Regions from separate parts of the Streptomyces sp. NPDC040622 genome, predicted to be linked through region 1. Evidence: riboswitches for the same ligand, from Rfam matches in the RefSeq annotation. Region 1 holds a riboswitch; each other region holds the start of a gene.

Region 1 (7,066 bases):
CGCGGAGGCGAGGCTCGGCCCGCTGCCCATCCGGCGGAGGGCGACGACGGAACCGGCCCGTTTCCCGCGCGGGGAAGGCGACTTCCGGCGCATCGCCCCCCCGGCATGCCTGCCGTCCTGGAACGCATGGCGGCCGCGCCCGGCGCCCACCGAGCGCGGGACTGTCCGAGCCGGGTGCGGCGGTCAGAGGATGTGGCCGGCGGCGCGGGCCAGGCGGTCCAGGGTGGTCCGCTGTTCCGGCGTCCAGGCGGTGGGACGCGAGTGGTGGAGGGAGACGACGCCGATCAGGGCGCCCTCACCGGATGCGACGGGCAGCGAGACCACGGCGCCGACGCCGGCGGTGTCCAGGACGTCCAGGGCGGGCGTGCCCAAGAAGATCGGCGAGGCGGCCACCTCTTCGACGTAGAGGGAGCGACGGTCCCTGGCGGCGACGCCACAGGCGCTCTCGCGGTCGTCGACGGATTCGAAGAAGGAGAGGAAGGGGTGGTGGAAGCCGCGCTGGGTCACGATCCGCAGCACGCCGGTGGCGGGGTCGAGGAGTTGGGCGTTGCCCATGGGGGCGCCGATGATGCGCAAGGCCAGCCTGAGGGTCTCGCGCAACAGGGTCTCGCGGCGCTGGCGTTCGTCGGGAGCGAGCAGGCCCAGGGGAGCGGGGTCGATCCGCAGTCCGGCGGGCGGGCCGCACAGCTGAAGGGTGCGCAGGACCTGGCTGTGGGCGCGCTCCACCACCAACTCGCCGCCGACGGCGCCGATGCGGTGGGAGGCCTGCACCAGGAGGTCCAGGGCGGCGGGGGCGCAGAACGTGACCCGGCTCAGGTCGAGCGCGATCCGCCCGGGAGTGTTCTCCAGGCGGACCAGCGCACGCGCCAGGGTGGGCAGGCAGTCGACGTCGAGTTCCCCGGCCACGTGCAGCGTGGCGGCTCCGGTGTCGGTGTGGTGGCTGAGGGCGATGTGGGCAGCGGGCGCCAACTGGGACCAGACCATGCTGTTTCCTTTCGGTCCGGCCAGGGGCAGACGCCGCGACGGTGTCCGGCCTGTGCCTCGGCGTCGGGCAAGGGGCCAGGGCCCGGCGCCGTGGGGAAGTCACTCCGTCGAGACGAGCGGCGTGACGATGCCAGCGTAGGGCTTGCGGGCGGTGCGGGGCGGCGTCATCGTCCACTCGATCACCCGGGCGCGCGGCCCCCTTCGCTACCGGGGCCTCCGGGGCCGAACCACCGTTCGTGCGGGTGCGGGTGCGGGTGCGGGTGCGGGTGCGGGTGCGGGTGCGGTGGCCCGGGCCCCGGCCGTGGGCGTGAGCGGGGGCGAGTCGCCGTCGGTGGCCTCAGCGCAGCGCGGCCACCAGCGCGTCGCTCGCGGAGCACCACACCTGTCGCGCCTCGCTGAACCCATGCTCCAGCAACGTCTCGATGTGCCAGTGGGTGGCCGTGGGGCGATCCCGTGGCTCGGTGCCGGTGCGGGGCTGCCGTGGATCACCCAGCAGTGCGAAGCGCTCGGCCGCCGCGCGGGACAGGAGGGGATCGCGCGCCGCGTCGCGCCACCAGTCGGCCCAGTCCAAGGCGCCCCGCGCCCGCTGGTGATCCTGCCGTTCCGTGTGCAGGGTGTGCAGAGCGGCGTTGATGCGTGGCGCGGACTCGTCCTTCATGTGGTCGGCGTTGAGGAAGACGCCGCCCTCGCGCAGCAGCCCGGCCAGCGTGCCGTACAGGCGGCTCAGGGGCCCGGTGTCCAGCCAGTGCAGCGCGGTGGCGGTGACCACGGCGTCGTAGGAGGTGTGGGGGAGCCGCTCGGTCCAGTCCGCGTCGGTCAGGTCGGCCTCGGCGAAGGAGACGCGTTCGTCCCGGGCGAAGTGGCCCCGGGCGATGGTCAGAAGCAGTGGATCGATGTCCACGCAGGTGACCTCGGCGTCCGGCAGCCGGCGCAACAGGCGGTCCGTGATGCTGCCGGTGCCGCAGGCGAGGTCGAGGACGCGCGGCGAGCGGCCCGCCAGCGCCTCGACCGTGTCGGTCATGACCCGGAACCGCTCTTCCCGGTCCGGCATGTACCACTCCTGCTGGCGGTCCCAGCTGTTCTGCCAGTGTTCCCAGTGCCGCCGCTCGGAGGGTGCTGTCGCTGTCATCGGGGCAGATATCCCTTTCCAGATGGTCTGTCGGGTTCCGGGAGTTGGGCGACCCGTGCCGCCGCCCCTCCCCTGCTTGCCTTCCCCCACAGCTGATCACACGGCCCGGAGACCGGGAGCGTCCCACCGGGTTGAGGTGCTCGTCGCCTCGTGCGCCACAATGAGCGCACTGGGCGACGGGGACCAGGAAGCCGGTGCGATTCCGGCGCGGTCCCGCCACTGTGACCGGGAAGCGAGCCTCCCGCACGCCACTGACCGCGGTACGCGGACGGGAAGGCGGAGGCGAGCGACGATCCGGAAGTCAGGAGACTGACCCGTCGCCGGTCCGACGGCAGGGGCGAGGACACCCCGGAGAGGATCGATGTGACGACGCATGCCCGGACGGAGCCGGCGCGACGAACAGAGCCGGGCAGGCGAGGCGTGCTGGCCGCCTCGGGGGCCCTGGCGCTCGCCGGTGCCGGCCTGCTGAGCGGCTGCGGCGCCGACACCAGGGACGGGGGACGCGGCGATCGATTCCGGGCCGCGTTCACGTCCGGCGGCTCCCAGGAGACCCTCGACCCGCACGTCGCGCCGAACTTCGTCGACCAGGCCCGCGCCAAGGCGCTCTACGACACGCTCGGCACGTACGCGGACGACATGTCGGTGCGCGAGCGGCTCGCGCAGTCGTGGGAGAGCGACGGCTCGGGCACCCGGTGGCGCGTCCGCCTGCGCGATGCGGCATTCCACGACGGGAAGCCGGTCACCGCCAAGGACGTCCTGTACAGCTACCGCCGCGCCGCCGACCCCAGGACAGGGTCGCCCTCGCAGGTGTTGCTCTCCGCGATCGACTCCGCCGCGAGCAGGGCCGACGGACGGCGGTCCGTCGTGTTCGTGCTGAAGGCGCCGAACTTCGAGTTCCCCACGGTCTTCGCGGGGCCCGGCACCGAGATCATCCCGGACGGTACGACCGACTTCCGCAAGCCCATCGGCTCCGGCCCGTTCACCTACGTGTCGTTCACGCCCGGCGGTACGGCCCGCTACCGGAGCTGGACGGACCACTGGGCCGGCGCCCCGCACATCGCCGAGCTGGAGATCGTCCCCGCGAACGAGGAGTCGGCGCGGCTCAACGCCCTGCTGTCCGGACAGGTGCACTACAGCGCCGACATGGCAGGGCCCTCCGTGGAGCGGCTCAAGAGGGACGGCTCGACCCGGCTGCTCACCGCCAAGCGGGCGACCGCGCAGCAACTGCTCCTGCGCACGGGACGCGAGCCGTTCGGCGACCCCCGCCTGATAGCCGCCGTGCGGCTCGGGCTCGACCGGGAGGCGCTGGTCCGGATCGCGCTCGCCGGGCACGGCGAGGTCGGCAACGACCTGTTCGGACTCGGTCTGCGCGGCTATCCCAAGGATCTGGCACCCCCGGAGCGGAACGTCGACGAGGCGCGGCGACTCGTCAAGGAAGCCGGTGCGGACGGCCTGCGCATCACCGTGGAGACCAGCTCCGTCGACGCCGTCTGGGAGCCGGCCGCCGACCTGATGGCACGGCAGCTGCGCGAGGTCGGCCTGAAGCTGACCGTCAACACCCGCGCGTCCAGCACCTACTTCAGCGAGATCAAGACCAAGGGCGTCGCCGCCTTCAACACCACCTCCACCCTGCCCGTATCCGACTTCCTGCAGCAGCGCGTCCGGGGCGGGGCGGCCCGCAACCAGACGCAGTACGCCTCGAAGAAGTTCGACGCCCTGCTGGACCGGGCCCGCACCAGCCGCGACGAGCGGGACCGCCTCGCGCTGCTCTCCCGCGCCCAGAAGATCGCCCGCGACGAGTCCGGGCTTCTCGTGTGGGCGTTCTCCGACGCCAACGACGCCGTCGCACGGTCGGTCGGCGGCCTGCGCTCGGCACCACCGAACTCACACGACTGGGCCCGCTTCGACCGGGTCCGCATCAGCTGACGTCGTGCGCGCCTACGTCCTCAGACGCTCCCTGTTCGCCCTCCTCCAGTGCCTGATGGTGCTGGTGGCCGTGTTCGCCGTCGGCTCGCTGCTGCCCGGCGACACGGCCGACGTGCTGCGCGGCGAACTCGGCACCCCCGAACAAGTGGCCGCGCTGCGCTGGCAGTTGGGCCTCGACGAACCGGCCTGGAGCCGCTTCTGGCACTGGCTCGGCCGCCTGCTCACCGGCGACCCCGGCACCTCCCTGACCACCGGACTGCCCGTCGGCGACGACATCGGCCGCCGCCTCGGCGTGACGCTCCTGCTGGGCGTACCGGCACTGGTGCTCGTCACGGTCCTCGCGCCCCTCGTGGGCACCGTGTCGGGGCTGCGTGAGGGGAGCCGTGCCGATCGCGCCCTGACCACGGCCGCCGTCGTGCTGCACGCCGTGCCGGAGTTCGTACTCGGGCTGCTCCTGATCGCCTCGGTGTCGCTGGCGGCAGGCCTGCTGCCCGCCACCGCCGTCGGCATGGACACCGCCGCGCTCCTCGCCGAGCCCGCCGTCCTGGTGCTCCCGGTCACCGTGCTGACGGCCCGGCACCTGTGCGACCTGGCGCGGCAGATCCGTGCGGGCGTCGCGGCGCAGCGCCACGGACCCGTCGCCGAGCACCTGCGACTCCTCGGCCTGCGCGAGCGCACCGTGGTGCTGCGCCACGTCCTGCCGGGAGCGCTCGGCCCCGCGGCACAGCAGTACGCCCGCTGCGTGGAGGGACTGCTCGGCGGCGCCGTGCTGGTGGAGGCGGTCTTCGGATTCAGGGGGCTCGGCAACGGTTTCGTCGAGGCGGTCCAGAACCGCGATCTGCCGCAAGTGCAGGCGTACGCACTGCTGTTCGCCGGGACGGCCGTCTTCGTGAACCTGGCCGGAGACCTGGTCGCCCACCGCCTCGCCCCCCGCCGAGAGGTGACGGCGTGACCGTGCCTCCTGTGTCTCCCACACCTCGTGAGCCACCCGCGACCGCATCCCGGGCCGCCGCGTCCAGGCGCCGACGCCCGTGGACCGCCCTGATCCTGCTGGGCGTGCCCGTGCTCCTGGCCCTGCTGGGGCCGCTGGTCGCGGGCGACGACACGCCCCGGCGGGATGCCCTGCCCGCACAGCCGCCCGGCGCCGGAAACCTGCTCGGCACGGACGTCCTGGGCCGCGACGTGCTCTCCCTCGTCCTCCAGGGCGGTGCCTCGGTCGTGGGCAGCGCCCTCGCCGCGCTCGCCGTCGGGACGGCGCTCGGCATCCCGCTGGGACTGCTGGCCGCGGGCCCGCGCCGGGTCCTCGACGAGACGGTCATGCGCACCATGGACCTGCTCCTCGCCTTCCCCGGCCTGCTGGTCCTGATGACGCTGGCGGCGACGGGCCACCGCGACTGGTTCTGGCTGGTGACGGTCGCCGGAGTGCTCCAGGTCCCGGCCGTGGCACGCCTGGTGCGCGGCGCCGCGCTCGCACCGGGTTCCAGGACCGTCGTCGAGGCGCTGCGCATGCAGGGGCACGGCTGGGCGTACATCCATCTCCGCCATCTGGCACGGGAGGTGGCCGCGCCGCTGGCCACCGACGCGGGCGGCCGGTTCTCCGTGGTGCTGTACCTGCTGGCGTCCGCCAACTTCCTGGGCCTCGGCCTGCCCGCGTCGTCGCCGGACTGGGCGGTGCTCATCGAGCGCAACAGCGACGCCCTGTTCACCCAGCCCGCCGCCGTCCTCGTCCCGGCCGGCCTGCTGACGGCGCTGTGCGTCGGCGGCAATCTGCTCGTGGACCGCACCCTCGCCCGCAGGAGGAGAACGTGACCGGCGCCGCCCCCGTACCGCTGTTGCAGATGGCGGAGATCTCCGCGTACGTAAAGGGAGCACCGCGCCCGCTCCTGGACGACGTCCGGCTGACGGTGCGGCCTGGCACGGTGATCGCCGTCGTCGGACCGTCGGGAAGCGGCAAGACCACCCTGGGCCTGGCCGCCCTCGGCGCCGCGCACGGCGCGGTGCGGCTCTCCGGGCGCGTCCTGCTGGAGGGCACGGACCTGCTGGGCCTCGCCCCGGCCCGGCGTCAGTCGACCCGGGCGGGCCGAGCCGCCCATCTGCCGCAGCACCCCGAATCGGTGCTCGACCCGGTCCGTCGCGCCGGGGGAGTGCTGACGGAGCTGGCCGCTCTCGGAGGGATACGCGGACGGGCCGCGCGCAAGGCGGCCGCCGCAGGGGCGCTCGGCGCGGCCGGCCTCGCCTGGGAAGCCACGCGCCGCAGCTTCCCGCACCAGCTCTCCGGCGGCCAACAACAGCGCCTGGCGCTGGCATCCGCCCTGGTCACCGGTGCACGGCTCCTCGTACTCGACGAGCCGACCAGCGGCTTGGACCCCGCACTCGCGCACGCCCTGGGCCGCACCGTCCGCCGCCTCGCGGACGAAGGCGCCGGCGTCCTGCTGCTCAGCCACGACCTGCCCCTGGTGCGCCGCACCGCGGACCGGGTCATCGTGCTGGAGCACGGCCGGGTCGTGGACGACGGACCCACGGGCGATGTCCTCGAAACCGGGGGTCCCGCACCCGGGCCGGCCACCGGCCGGCCCGTCGCGGCACGCCATCGCACCACCCGGGACCTGCTCGCGGCGGAACACCGCACGCGTGCGGCGCAGCGCACGTCACCGGACGTGAGGAGACCGAACTCCCCGCAGACCGGCGGAGTCGTGGCTCAGGACATCGTCGTACGCCGCCGCTCCGCCGACCTCCTCACCGGACCCGTGTCGATGGCCTTCCCGCCCGGCAGCAGCACCGCGCTGCTCGGCCCCTCGGGCTCGGGCAAGACGACGTTCGCCCGGGTACTCGCCGGCCTCACCACGCCCACCTCCGGCGAGATCCGTGTCGACGGCACGCTGCTCCCCGCCCGCATCGACCGCCGCACAGGCGCACAGCGCCGCGTCGTCCAATACGTCCACCAGAACAGCGCGGACTCGTTCGAAAGGCACCGCCCGCTCATTCGTCAGCTCGCCGACACGGCCTGTCTTCTGCGCGGGCTGCGGC
Region 2 (7,066 bases), on a different contig from region 1:
TCCCGGGGACCGGATCGAGTGCGCAGCAGAACGCGATGAAGTACTGGATCAAGAACTACCAACGCGCCTGCCCGGGCGTGCGGATCGCCTACAACCCCATCGGATCGGGGGCGGGCGGCGCGCAGTTCCTGCGGGGCGCGACCGCGTTCGGCGGCTCCGACAGCGCGCTGAAGCCCGACGAGGTCGAGCGCTCCAAGGACGTCTGCCGCGGCGGCCGTGCGATCGACCTGCCGATGGTCGGCGGCCCCATCGCGATCGGTTACGACGTGCCCGGCGTGGAGGACCTGGTCCTCGACGCCGCGACCCTCGCCAGGATCTTCGACCAGAAGATCACCAGCTGGGACGACGAGGAGATCCGGCGCCTCAACCCCGGCGCCGAGCTGCCGTCGATGCCCATACGCCCCGTGCACCGCTCGGACGACTCCGGCACCACGCACAACTTCCAGTCCTATCTCGCGGGTGCCGCTCCCGAGGCCTGGACCCACCCGGTCAGCAAGGCCTGGCAGGGCACGGGCGGCGCGTCGGCGAGCGGATCGAGCGGTGTCGCCTCGGAGGTGACGTCGGGCTTCGGCGCCATCGGCTACTTCGAGCTGTCGTTCGCGCGGGCCCGCGAGGTCAAGACCGTGAGCATCGACACGGGCGCGCCCGCCCCGGTCGAACCGACGCCCACGACGGCGTCGGCCGGCATCGCCCAGGCCCGTGTCGCGGGCGAGGGCGGCGACATGACGCTGAAGTTCCGCCACGGTGCCTCGGCCCCGGGCGCGTACCCCATCGTCCAGGTCACCTACGAGATCGTCTGCGACCAGGGCAACCGCCCCGAGACCCTGCCCGCGCTCAAGTCGTTCCTGGCCTACACGGCGAGCGGGACGGGACAGAAAGAGCTGTCCGCGCTGCACTACGCACCGCTGCCGGAGTCCCTCGCCGGCCGGGTGCGCGAGGTGGTCCGCACGCTCTCCTGACGTACAGGAAGGGGTGGCGGCAGGCGGGTGATCGCGCACCGAATCGCCCACGGCCAGTGGCAGTAGTGGCAGCCCCCGCTGCACCACCACGACCACCTCCCAGTCCCTGAGCCCGCACAAGACCCCGCCCCGCGCCGCGGTCCAGCTCGGCTCTACCCGGCGGGAAGATCACCGACTCCGTGACGGTCAGGAAGGGCGGCGACAAGACGCTGCGCAACGCGGTCACCACCACGACCTCCGGCGGCGACTGCGTCACCGGAACCGGACACGGCTGCGTCACGACCACCGACATCACCCCGCCCGTCCTGCCGCCCGTACGTCGGTCCGTCGGCCTCAGGCGGCGAAGACCTGGGAGTCGTCGGCGAAGGCCTTGAACTCCAGGGCGTTGCCCGCCGGGTCGAGGAGGAACATCGTCCACTGCTCACCCTTCTGCCCCTCGAAGCGGGTGTAGGGCTCGATGACGAACTCGACGCCCGCCGAGCGCAGTCGCCCGGCGAGCTCCCGGAACGCGGGAACCGTCAGGATCAGCCCGAAGTGCGGCACCGGGACGGCGTGCCCGTCGACCGGGTTGTGGATCTGCCGGCCGCGTTCCGGCGCGAGGTGGGTGACGAACTGGTGCCCGTGCAGGTTCCAGTCCACCCAGGTCTCCGCGCTGCGGCCCTGTTCGAGGCCGAGGACCTCGCCGTAGAAGAGACGCGCGGCGGCCAGGTCGTCGACCGGTACGGCCAGGTGGAACCGCGGGATGGGGGAGTCGAGAACGCTCATGTCCGGCGCTGCCCTTCCGTCGGGGGCGGTCTGGGTGCTGTCGCCCTGACCCGGTGTCTGAATGTTGACATTAGGAGTTGGGTCGCACGTTAACATTGGTGGCCCTGGTGAGAGCAAGAGACGAGTGAGCCAAGACATGGATGAGCAGGGGCGGGTGGCGCCCGCGCGGCGCCGCGGCCTGGCCGACGAGGTCGCGGACCGGATCCGCGAGGCCATCTTCAACGGGGCCTACGCTCCCGGCGCGCAGCTGCGCGAGGTGGAGCTGTCCTTCGCGATGGACGTGAGCCGCGGTCCGGTGCGCGAAGCCCTGCGGTTGCTGGAACGCGAGGGGTTGGTCCACTGTGCGTGGCACCGGGGCACGACGGTGACGACGCTGTCCCCCGAGGACGTGGCCGAACTCGACAGCCTGCGCGCCGTGTTGGAGGACCTCGCCGTGCGCGAGGTGATCGCGCGCGCTTCGGAGGAGGAGCTCTCCTCCCTGGGCAAGACGGCGGAGGCGATGGACCGGGCCGTCGACGCGCACGACATGGTGCGCCGCGACATCGAGTTCCACGACGCCGTCTTCGCGGCCGGGGGTCACCGCCGCCTCGTCGAGGCGTGGGAGGGCATCCGCTGCCAGGTCCATCTGTTCCTGCTGACCCGGATCGGCCGCAGCGCCCAGGGCTACCTCGACCGCGTCCCGCACGAACACCGGGAACTCGTCGACGCGCTGCGCTCCCGGGACACCGGCACCGCCCTCGAACGCTTCGCCGCGCACCGCCGCCACGCCGTCGACGTGGTCCTGGACGGCGGGGCGCGCCACGAGTGAGGTGATCCCCGGGTGCGGGGCGGCGCCTGCGGAGCGGTCGCGCCTTTCGGCTGCCCGCGGAAACAGGTAGGGCGACTCCGCCGCCTGAGTACCCGTACTCATGATCAATCCTGGCGGCCCGCGCAAGCTGGTCTCACCAGTCGATGAGAGGGAGCCAGCTGTGCGTAGGACCATCCGAGTTCGTCCGACCTCGCGAGCGATCGGCAGCCGCCCGGCGCGGGCCGCCGTGGGCCTGGCCCTGGCCGGCGTGACGGCCGCGGTGCTGACGAGCTGTTCCGTGCAGGACGCGACCTGCGGCGGCGGTGAGTACCCGGTCCTGCGCGTCGGCGGCAGCGGGTCCGCGTGCCAGCCCGACGGGCAGGAGCCGCCGAAGGGGTACGCCCGCTACCCCGAGGGCAAGGTGCCCGAGCACGTCGGCGACAAGTGGGACACCTACTGGAACGACCACACGCTCGACAAGAACGGCAAGATCATCAAGTTGAAGGACGGCCAGTGACCGCGTGACCGGCAGGCGTGCGGCCGTCGGGTTGCCTGCGATCGGCCGACGCCACGCCTGTGCCCGGTGCGCGAGGAGCGCCTGCCGGCAGCGCTGTGCCCGTGACCTGTGCGATACGACTACTCGCCGGTGCGAGTCACCGCGGCGTTGCCGAGGGGGCGCCGGAAAGTCGGGGTGGACTTACTAGGACGTCCAACTATATGTTCGTGACCAGAGCCCGCGGTGCAGGGAAGCCGGTGTGAATCCGGCGCGGTCCCGCCACTGTGACCGGGGAGTGCGTTCTCGCGGAGCGATACGCCACTGACGGACAAGTCCCGTCGGGAAGGCGGGAGAACGCGCGCTGATCCGGGAGTCAGGATACCGGCCGCGGGGTGTTCCGTGTTGTCCACGAGGATGGAGCAGACACGCATGGCACCGGTCCGTACCCACGACCCAGGTGATCCGGCGAAGCGAGCGACGGCCCCTGCCTGCGCTCGACTCCACGGCGGCTCTTAGGCCTTCGCGTCCCACGGCGGACCCTTCCGCGCCCCTCACCCGGTGGCGTCGTCGGCCTGCCGTGCCATCCCCGGATCGCACCTGACGAGAGCAGGCTCTCATGGTCCGTGAACTGACACATTTCATCGGCGGCAAGCACGTGCGCGGCGCCTCCGGGCTCTTCGCCGACGTGTACGACCCCAACTCCGGCTCCGTACAGGCACATGTGCCGCTCGCGGGGCGGGCGGAGACGGAGGTGGCGATCGCCGATGCCGCGTCCGCCCAGCGGGCCTGGGGCGAGTGGAACCCGCAGCGGCGCGCCCGCGTCCTGCTGCGCTTCCTCCAACTCGTCGAGGGCGAGCGGGAGTCGCTGGCGCGGCAGCTGTCCAGCGAGCACGGCAAGACCGTCGCCGACGCGCACGGCGATCTGCAACGAGGTCTGGAGGTCGTGGAGTTCGCCGCGGGAATCCCGCACCTGCTGAAGGGCGAGTTCAGCGACAACGCCGGCACCGGCATCGACGTGCACTCCCTGCGGGTACCGCTCGGCGTCACCGCCGGGATCACTCCCTTCAACTTCCCCGCGATGATCCCGCTGTGGAAGGCGGCACCCGCACTGGCCTGCGGCAACTCCTTCGTCCTCAAGCCCTCCGAACGTGCCCCCTCGGTGCCGCTGAGGCTCGCCGAACTGTTCCTGGAGGCGGGCCTGCCGCCCGGCGTCCTGAACGTCGTCAACGGCGGCAAGGAGAGCGTCGACACCCTCCTGGAGGACTCGCGCGTCCAGGCGCTCGGCTTCGTCGGCTCCACACCGATCGCCGCGCACATCTACGCCACCGCCGCCGCGCACGGCAAGCGCGCCCAGTGCTTCGGCGGCGCCAAGAACCACATGATCGTCATGCCGGACGCCGACCTCGACCAGGCCGTGGACGCCCTGATCGGCGCCGGGTACGGCTCGGCGGGGGAGCGCTGCATGGCCATCTCCGTCGCCGTTCCCGTGGGCGAGGAGACCGCGGACGCGCTCGTCGCCCGCCTCAAGAAGCGCGTCGCCGGACTGCGCATCGGCCGTTCCGACGACCCCGAGGCGGACTTCGGCCCCCTGGTGACCCGGGATGCGCTCGACCGGGTGCGCCGGTACGTGGACATCGGCGTCAACGAAGGGGCCGAACTTGTCGTCGACGGGCGTGACTTCACCCTGCCCGGGCACGAGAACGGATTCTTCGCCGGAGCCACCCTCTTCGACCGCGTCTCGCCGCGCATGCGGATCTACCGCGAGGAGATCTTCGGCCCGGTGCTGTGCGTGGCCCGCGCGGCGGACTACGAGGCGGCCCTGCGCCTGCCCACCGAGCACCCCTACGGCAACGGCGTCGCGATCTTCACCAGGGACGGCGACACCGCACGTGACTTCACACGGCGCGTCGGCGCCGGCATGGTCGGCGTCAACGTGCCGATCCCCGTCCCGGTCGCCTACCACACGTTCGGCGGCTGGAAGCGCTCCGGATTCGGCGACCTGAACCAGCACGGCCCCGACGCCGTCCGCTTCTACACCCGCACCAAGACCGTCACCTCGCGCTGGCCCTCGGGGATCAGGGAAGGCGCGAGCTTCACCATCCCGACGATGGGATGACGGCGATGACATCGATGGGCACCACCCTCACCAAGGACCAGCTCGCCCTGGCAGAGGTCACGCTCGACTTCGCCGACGAGCACCTCGCACCGCACGCCGTCGCCTGGGACCGCGACAAGCACTTCCCCGTGGACGTGCTGCGCAAGGCCGCCGAACTGGGCCTCGGTGGCGTCTACGTACGCGAGGAACATGGCGGTTCGGGGCTCTGCCGGAGCGACGGCACACTCGTCTTCGAGGCGCTGGCCACCGGCTGCCCCTCCATCGCCGGATACCTCTCCATCCACAACATGGTCGCCTGGATGATCGACCGGTACGGCGACGAGGGGCAGCGCGCCCGCTGGCTGCCGGACCTGTGCACCGCCGCGTCGCTGGGCAGCTACTGCCTCACCGAACCCGGCGCCGGATCGGACGCCGCAGCCCTGCGGACGCGCGCCGAACGGGACGGTGACGCGTACGTCCTGACCGGCGTCAAGCAGTTCATCTCGGGGGCTGGGGCCGCACGCGTGTACATCGTGATGGCGCGCACCGGCGAGGAAGGCCCCGGCGGTATCTCCGCGTTCGTCGTCGAACGGGACGACCCCGGTCTCTCCTTCGGCGCCGACGAACGCAAGATGGGCTGGAACGCCCAGCCCACCCGCCAGGTCCTGCTCGACGGCGTGCGCGTCCCCGCCGACCGCAGGCTCGGTGCCGAGGGCGACGGCTTCCGCATCGCCATGAACGGCCTCAACGGCGGTCGCCTCGGCATCGCGGCCTGCTCGCTCGGCGGCGCACAGAGCGCCCTGCACCGCAGCGTGGCCCATCTCGCCGACCGGGAGGCGTTCGGCTCGTCCCTCCTGGACGCGCAGGCACTGCGGTTCCGGCTCGCCGACATGGCCACCGAGCTCTCCGCCGCCCGCGCACTGGTGCGCCAGGCCGCCGACGCCCTGGACCGGGGCGATCCACGCGCCCCGGAGCTGTGCGCCATGGCCAAGCGGTTCGCCACCGACACCGGCTACTCCGTGGCCGACCGGGCGCTCCAACTGCACGGCGGATACGGCTATTTGAGCGAGTACGGCATCGAGAAGATCGTCCGTGACCTGCGGGTCCACCAGATCCTGGAAGGAACCAACGAGATCATGCGCCTGATCGTGGCCCGCGGGCTGACCGAGGCCGTCCGGTGACGGCGGCCGACGACGCCGTGACGCTGCGGGTCGAGGGGCGCGCGGCCCATCTGGTCCTCAACCGCCCCAAGGCCCTCAACGCCCTCACCCATGCCATGGTGCGCCGCATCGACGGGGCGCTGACCGCCTGGGAACACGACCCCGCCGTCGAGACCGTCGTCCTCACCGGCGCCGGGGACCGCGGGCTGTGCGCGGGCGGCGACATCCGTTCCATTCACGAGGACGTCACGACGGGCGACGGCGGGGCGACGCGGCACTTCTGGCGCGACGAGTACCGTCTCGACGCCCGCATCGCCCGCTACCCCAAGCCCTACGTCGCCGTCATGGACGGATTCGTGATGGGCGGCGGCGTGGGCGTCTCGGTGCACGGCAGTGTGCGCGTGGTCACCGAACGCTCCCGGGTCGCCATGCCCGAGACCGGCATCGGCTTCGTGCCCGACGTCGGCGGCACCTATCTGCTGAGCCTCGCGCCCGGCGGGCTCGGCACCCATCTCGCCCTCACCGGAGCACACGTGACGGCGGGCGACGCCCTGAGGTGCGGCCTCGCCGACCACTTCGTACCCTCGTCCGCGCTGCCCGGCTTCGTCGCCGACCTCGCCGAGGCGCCGGTACGTGAGGTGCTACCGCGGTACGTCGAGGACGCGCCGCCCGGCCAACTCGCCGACGAGAGGGCGTGGATCGACCACTGCTACGCGGCCCCCACCGTCGAGGAAGTCATCGACCGCCTCCACGCGGACGGCTCGCGCGCGGCGAAGGAAGCGGCCGAGACGCTGCTCTCCCGGT
Region 3 (7,066 bases), on a different contig from region 1:
TCCTGGACCGCTACCGCTTCGTCGACGCGGCCCGCAAGGTCGTCGGCGTCGGCAGCGTCGGCACCCGCTGCTACATCGTGCTCCTCGCCGGGCGCGACGCGGGCGACCCGCTCTTCCTCCAGATCAAGGAGGCCGTCAGATCGGTGGTCGAGGAGCACCTGCCGACCGGCCCCTACCTCCACCCGGGGCACCGCGTGGTGGCGGGGCAGCGGCTGCTGCAGGCGGCCGGCGACATCTTCCTCGGCTGGATGACCGGGCCCCAGGGGCGCGCCTTCTACTGGCGGCAGCTGCGCGACATGAAGGGCTCGGCGGACCTCGCCGCCCTGTCCGCCGCCGAACTGCGCGCCTACGCCCGGCTGTGCGGCACGGCCCTGGCCCGCGCCCACGCCCGCTCCGGCGACCGCATCGCGATAGCCGCCTACCTCGGCGGCTCGGACACCTTCGACCGCGCCATCGCCGACTTCGCGGTGCGCTACGCCGCGCAGAACGCGCGGGACCACGCGGCGCTCACCGCGGCGATCGACGCCGGCGTGATCGCCGCGAGCCCCGGGATGTGACGTTCAGTCCGCGAGCAGCGCGTCCACGAGCCGCCGCCGGTCCCGCGCGTGGTCCCGCAGCCAGGCACCCAACGCATGGCTCGCGTCCGGCAGTTCGAGCCGCGTGAACCGCGCACCGGCGGTGAGCGCCGCGCCGACGGCAGCCGTGACCGAGGGCGGGATCACCGCGTCGGTGCCGGGCACGACGAGCACCGCGCGCCCGCGGAAGTTCCGGTAGGCCTCGAGCGCCGCGGAGTCGCGCCACCGGTCCGGCGTCCGGATGACCTCGGTGAACCGGCCGTCGCTGTCGCCGAAGGGGAGCGGCCAGGCCTCCCGCGCGTACACGGCGGGCGCGCACAGGCCGATGCCGGTGACCCGCGCGCCGAAGCGCGCCACCAGGTCCGCGACGGTCTGCCCGCTCATGCTGAACCCGACGAACACCAGGGCGTCGGTCGCCTCCACCCGCTCCTCGACCAGCGCGACCGCCTGCTCGAACCGCCTCCGCAGACTCAACTCCCGCAGGTCCCCGCTGCTTTCGCCGTGCCCGGAGAAGTCCAGCGCGAGCGCCCGGCAGCCGCGTGCCGCGAAGTCGGCCTGCAGGGCGGCCAGCCGCGTCTTGCTGCCGGCCCCGGCGCCGTGCAGCAGGACGACGGTCGTGGCGGGCGTCCGCGAGGCGTCGGGCCGCGCCTCCGTGCAGCTCAGCTCCTCACCGTCACAGGCGAACGTGAAGGAGGGGAGGGACGGGAGAGCGGGGAGGGAAGGGAGAGAGGGGTGGGCGGCGGGGGAGAGGGCGGGCTCGGGGGCCAGGGCGGGCCCGGCGGTGGCTGACGGCGCGAGCGAGTCGTGAGTCATGCGCCCATGGTCGTCCGTATCCGCGCCGCATGGGGGCATATGGCGGGGTGAGGCGCATGGCGACGGCCGTATCCGTGTCCGTATCCGTGTCCGTGTTCACCGTTCACCCCTCGGCGGCGCCATCTCCGGGCGCGGCGGGGGAAGTTCGCCCCGGCTGACCGGGGCCGAGCTCCTCGCCGACGTCGGCCCCGGCCTCCTGCACGGGCGCGGTCCCGCTGTTCGCGGACGGCGCCGGCCACGGTCAAGTGGCCGACGCCGTCCGGGAGCCGGGCATGACCGGGCATGACCGGGCATGACCGGGCATGACCTGGCGTGACCTGGCACTAAGGGAACGGCTAGCCGATCTGGTCCGGCGTGACCGTCAGCCACCGCTTGTCGGCGGTCACCTTCTGGCCGAGCTCGCGCTGACGGTCCGCGTTCTTCTTCTTCATCCCGTCCAGCTGCTTCATGTACGAGTCCTTGCGGTTGACCCAGACCCGGACGCCGCCGTGCGCCACGTCGGCGGAGTGGAACAGCATCGGCCCGTCGCTGGAGGGGGTGTCACCCGCGGCCAGGATCGGCTTGCGCCACTCGTCGATGTAGGTGTTGATCGCCGCGGGCTTGCCCTCGTACCAGGTCAGCGGCGCCCACAGGTTCGGCGTCAGCTCGCGCCCCGCGAGCTTGGCACGGTCCTTCTCGCCGAAGCGGTCCTCGGCGATCTCCTTGCGGGAGCTGGTCACCTCACCGGTCTTGCGGTCCTTGAGCTGCATGGAGACGCCGATGACGTTCTGCGGCTTCACGCCGTAGCCGTACTTCGGGTCCGCGAGCACCATGCGCACCAGGTCCTCGCTGGCCGCGCTGACCACGTACACCTCGACGCCGTGCGAGCGCAGGGTCTTGTAGAGCTGCTGCATGCCGCGCGAGAACTCCGGCGGCTTCACCTCGGTCTTCGTGAGCTTCCCGTCCTCGTAGTACTCGGCCGGGATCGGCTTCTTGTACGCCAGGAGTTCGTCGACGTACCCCTTGAGCTCCTTCAGCGTGAAGCCGGAGAAGATCTGTGCGGCCCACGGGTAGCAGACCTGGTCGTCGACCTCGCACAGCCGGTTGTAATAGCTGTAGAGGCTTTCCTTGTGCCCGGCCTTGTCCTTGAAGGGGATGACCTTCAGCGAGGGGTCCATCGTCTTGCGGGTCAGGACGCCCTTCATCTCCAGGAAGGGGAGGAGCGACTCCTCCAGGTCGTTGCGGTACGTCGTGTTGTCCGCGTCGAAGACGGCGTACGCGCCCTTGTGGTCGTTCCGCGCGATGACCTTGCCGAGCTTCTTCGCGACGGGCTTCGGCCAGTGCGACAGCTCACGGGCCGTGGCCGCCGAGGTGTCGGCGGCCGTCGCCTGGCTCGTCGGCCACAGGGCGCCGCCCGCGAGGACGGCGGCGGCGAGCGCCCCCGTGGTGCCGATGACGGCCAGCTTGCTCTTTGCCCGTACTGCCATGTCTCTACGTCCCTGCCGTTCCCTGAGAGCGATCTGCGGCCCCGTCCGGAGCGGCGCGCAATGCTATGGGGCGGGGCGGGCATTTCCCATGATCGAAGTCACCGTGGCCGGGGGGCATGGGTGAGATGAACACGGGTAGCCGAATGAGACTCCGAAAAGGCCTCCCGTGGCCACGGCCTCCCACGGCCTCCGGTCACCCGTGCCTCGGCCGCTGCCGCTGCCGCGCATACTGGAACACATGGGCTCCCGTGAGTTCGTCCGGACCGTTCCCCGGCTCGACGGCATGGTCGTCTCCGCGGTCGGCTACCGCACCGCGGGGCAGCGCCCCGCCCTGCACCGGGGCCTGCCGTCCCCGTACCTGACCGTGATCTTCTCCCTGGACGGCCCCATCGTCACCGGCGCGACCCCCGACGGGGCGTGGGGCCCCGGCGCGGCGCGCACCGACATCGTCGTCGGCGGCCTGCACCAGAGCCCCGCCTACGTCGTCCAGCCCGAGCACGAGGCCGGCATCCAGCTCGCCGTGCACCCCCTCGCGGCCCGCGCGCTCCTCGGGCTGCCCGCGGCGGACCTGGCCGGCCAACTCGTCGTCGGCGGCACCGACGTCCTGGGCGCGTACGCGGGCGAGGTCCGCGAGCGGCTGTGCGCGCTCGACCGCTGGGAGGACCGCTTCGACCTGCTCTCCGCCTACCTGAGGCGGCGCGCGGCGGACGACCGCACCACCGCTCCCGTACGCCCGGAGGTCGCCGAGGCCTGGGCGTGGCTCGCCCGGCACCGGGGCGCGGGCACCCTGGGCGGCCTGTCCCGGCACGTCGCGCTCAGCGAACGCCGGCTGACGGCGTTGTTCCGCGCCGAGACCGGCCTGAGCCCCAAACAGGCCGCCCGCCTGATGCGCTTCCAGCACGCCAAGTCCGCCGTGACCCGTGCCGTAGCGGCGGGCGCACCGCCCGACCTGGCCGGGGTCGCGGCCGACACCGGCTACTACGACCACTCCCACCTGGTCCGCGACTTCCAGCAGTACACAGGGTCGAGCCCGACCCGCTGGCTGGCCGAAGAGTGCCGGAATATCCAAGCCGGGGCGCACGGCACGGGCGAAGACTCGAAGGCATGAACACCACGCCTGACACGACGCCTGACGCGACACCTGGCCCCACGCCTGACACGACACCTGCCCCCACACCTGACCCCACGCCGAATTCCGCATCCGGCACGACCACGGAGAAGCAGGGGCTCAGCACGCCCCCTCCCGCCATCTGGCCGGCCCTCCAGGCGGAGGACGCCTCCGCGCTGATCGACTTCCTCGTCGGCACCGTCGGTTTCCTGCGCACCGCCGTCTACGAGGACGGGGGCCGCGTGGCCCACGCCCAGCTGGACTGGCCCGAGGGCGGCGGCGTCATGCTCGGCTCGTACGATCCGGCCGCCGCGGCCACCTGCGGAAAGCCCGGCACTGCGGGCGCCTATGTCGTCACCGGCCAGGTGGACGACCTGTACCGCAGGCTCACGGCGGCGGGCGTGAAGGTCACCGCTGAGATCGAGGACAAGCCGTACGGCAGCCGCGAATTCGGCATCGAGGACCCGGAGGGAAACCGCTGGTCGTTCGGCACGTACCGGGGCGAGCCCCGGCCCTGACCGGCGATCCGGGCCAGGACCGGCCGCGTGATAACTTGCGCAAGCCAGTCAAACCCACACCTGGGCCAGGGAATCCGGTGCAAGACCGGAACTGACGCGCAGCGGTGAGGGGGACGGGCGGGGCCACGGCCACTGGGCGTCCACGGACGCCCGGGAAGGCGCCCCGTCCGGCCGATCCCGAGTCCGAAGACCTGCTGGCGCCTCCGCTCGCACACCGGGCGGCGGAGGACGTGACGCAGGCCAGGCTCCGCGTATGAGCCGTGACATCCAAGGGATCCCGTGTCCTCGACAGCCCGTATATCCGCTCGTGCATCGGCTCGCGCATCCGCTATATCCGCTCGCGCATCAGCTCGTACGTCCGCCCTGCTCTGCGTCGGAGCGCTCGTGCTCACCGCGTGCGGCGACGGCTCCACGAGCAAGCCCGCGAACCGGGCGGACCGGAGCGCCGACGGCTATCCGGTCACGGTCGCCTCCTGCGGCAAGGAGGCGAAGGTCGAGGCCCCGCCGCGCCGCGCCGTCTCCCTGGACCAGGGCTCCTCGGAGATCCTGCTCTCCCTCGGCCTCGCCGACCGCATGGTGGGCACCGGCACCTGGACCGACCCGGTCCTGAAGAACCTCGCGAAGGACAACGCGAAGGTGGAGCGGCTCGCCGACCGCTACCCGTCGCTGGAGAAGGTCCTCTCCAAGGAGCCGGACTTCGTCAGCGCCTCCTTCCTCTACACGGTCGGCAAGGGGGGCGTCGCCGACCGTACGAAGTTCACCGAACTCGGCGTACCCGTCTACGTCTCGCCCTCCGACTGTGCCGGCAAGGACAACGACGGCGGCGGCGACGGAAAGCGCGTCAAGACCCTCACCATGGACACGGTCTACGGCGAGGTGCGCGACCTGGCGAAGGTCTTCGGCGTCCAGAAGCGCGGGGAGCGGCTGATCGCCGACCTGCGGCGCCGGGTCACCAAGGCCACCAAGGACATCGACGCCTCCGACGCGACGCTCCTCTACTGGTTCGCCAACTCCGACGCCCCCTACCTGGCGGGCTGCTGCGGCGCCCCCGGCATCATCACCCGCGAACTCGGCGCGAAGAACGTCTTCGACGACACCCGCGAGGAGTGGCCCCAGATCAACTGGGAGACCGTCGCCGACCGCGACCCCGACGTCCTCGTCCTCGGCGATCTCACCCGCAAGTCCCAGTCGGCGGAGAGCGCCGCGGCGAAGATCAAGTTCCTGGAGTCCAACCCGGCGACCAAGAACCTGACCGCGGTGAAGAAGAAGCGGTACGTGCTGCTCAGCGGCCAGGCCATGAACCCCTCGATCCGCACGGTCGACGGCATCGAGCAAGTGGCCGCGGGGCTGCGGAAGTTCGGGCTCGCCAAGTGAGCGGGGCGGCGCCCGGCAAGGAGAGCGCTCCTGAGCCGGTGGCATCGGAGCGGAAGCGGAAGCGGGACCTGGAGCGGGGCCTGGACCGAGACCTGGACATGGACCGGGACCGGAACCGGGACCGGGACCGGGGCCTGGACCGGAACCTGGACCTGGACCGGGACCTGGACCTGGACCTGGACCTGGACCTGGACCTGGACCGAGAACAGGACCAGGGCCGAGACCGGGGCCTGGACCGAGACCTGGACATGGACCGGGACCGGGACCTGGACCGAGAACAGGACGGGGACCTGGATCAAGGCCGGGAACCGGCAGTCCCGGCCGACCTCAGGGGCCGGACCGGCCGGACCGGCCGCACCGGCCTGCGCCTCGGCCTGCTCTGGCTGGCCGGCGCCGCCGCGCTCGTCCTCTCGGTGTCCGTGGCCGTCACCATCGGCCCCGCGGACATCTCCGTGCCCGACGTGTGGTCGACCGTCGCGGCCCACCTCGGCTGGGGCGAGACCCCGCTCACGCCGATCAGGGACGGCATCGTCTGGAACCTGCGGATGCCGCGCACCCTGCTCGCCGCGGTCTGCGGCGCGGGCCTCGCGGTCTGCGGCGCTGTCATGCAGTCCCTGCTCCGCAACCCCCTCGCCGACCCGTTCGTGCTCGGGGTGTCGTCCGGGGCGTCCACGGGAGCGGTCGCGGTCGTCGTCCTCGGCGTCGGCGGGGGAGTGGTGTCGATCTCGGCGGGCGCCTTCGCGGGCGCGGTCTGCTCCTTCGCGCTGGTGCTGCTCCTGAGCCACACGCTGGGCGACACCACGGACCGGGTCGTGCTGTCCGGTGTCGCGGCCATGCAGCTCTTCTCCGCGCTGACCTCGTTCGTCGTCCTCACCGCGGGCGACGCGGAGACCACCCGGGGCGTGCTGTTCTGGCTGCTCGGCTCGCTCAGCGGGATCGGCTGGACGGACGTGTGGCTGTGCGCGGGGGTGCTCGCGGTGGCGCTGGTCGTCTGCCTCGCCCACGCCCGTACGCTCGACGCCTTCGCGTTCGGCCCGGAGGCGGCGGCGACGCTGGGCGTCCGGGTGGCCCGCACCCGTCTCGTCCTGCTCTGCACGACCGCGCTCCTGACCGCGGCCCTGGTCAGCTCGGCGGGTGCGATCGGCTTCGTCGGCCTGGTCCTGCCGCACGCGGCGCGTGCGGTCGTCGGCTCCGGGCACGCCCGGCTGCTCC

What was found. Region 1 has a riboswitch for cobalamin ahead of ACZ592_RS02450 (ABC transporter substrate-binding protein). Riboswitches for the same ligand answer to the same signal wherever they lie in the genome.
Region 2: another riboswitch for cobalamin. It lies ahead of ACZ592_RS24615 (CoA-acylating methylmalonate-semialdehyde dehydrogenase); the one in region 1 lies ahead of ACZ592_RS02450 (ABC transporter substrate-binding protein).
Region 3: another riboswitch for cobalamin. It lies ahead of ACZ592_RS28225 (ABC transporter substrate-binding protein); the one in region 1 lies ahead of ACZ592_RS02450 (ABC transporter substrate-binding protein).

Annotation. Positions count from the first base shown of each region.
Region 1 is NZ_JBVIXD010000001.1:557,954-565,019, forward strand. It holds gene ACZ592_RS02440 (GAF domain-containing protein) at 184-984, opposite strand; gene ACZ592_RS02445 (class I SAM-dependent methyltransferase) at 1,322-2,113, opposite strand; cobalamin riboswitch at 2,298-2,425, shown strand; gene ACZ592_RS02450 (ABC transporter substrate-binding protein) at 2,534-4,039, shown strand; gene ACZ592_RS02455 (ABC transporter permease) at 4,044-4,991, shown strand; gene ACZ592_RS02460 (ABC transporter permease) at 5,096-5,848, shown strand; gene ACZ592_RS02465 (ABC transporter ATP-binding protein) at 5,845-7,066, shown strand, end outside.
Region 2 is NZ_JBVIXD010000008.1:305,453-312,518, reverse strand. It holds gene pstS (phosphate ABC transporter substrate-binding protein PstS) at 1-959, shown strand, start outside; gene ACZ592_RS24630 (VOC family protein) at 1,293-1,724, opposite strand; gene ACZ592_RS24625 (GntR family transcriptional regulator) at 1,861-2,532, shown strand; gene ACZ592_RS24620 (SCO0607 family lipoprotein) at 2,693-3,028, shown strand; cobalamin riboswitch at 3,232-3,411, shown strand; gene ACZ592_RS24615 (CoA-acylating methylmalonate-semialdehyde dehydrogenase) at 3,624-5,123, shown strand; gene ACZ592_RS24610 (acyl-CoA dehydrogenase family protein) at 5,138-6,283, shown strand; gene ACZ592_RS24605 (enoyl-CoA hydratase/isomerase family protein) at 6,280-7,066, shown strand, end outside.
Region 3 is NZ_JBVIXD010000010.1:59,287-66,352, reverse strand. It holds gene ACZ592_RS28250 (DUF2252 domain-containing protein) at 1-557, shown strand, start outside; gene ACZ592_RS28245 (alpha/beta hydrolase) at 561-1,388, opposite strand; gene ACZ592_RS28240 (HAD family hydrolase) at 1,724-2,854, opposite strand; gene ACZ592_RS28235 (AraC family transcriptional regulator) at 3,093-3,962, shown strand; gene ACZ592_RS28230 (VOC family protein) at 3,959-4,480, shown strand; cobalamin riboswitch at 4,509-4,693, shown strand; gene ACZ592_RS28225 (ABC transporter substrate-binding protein) at 4,865-5,854, shown strand; gene ACZ592_RS28220 (FecCD family ABC transporter permease) at 6,103-7,066, shown strand, end outside.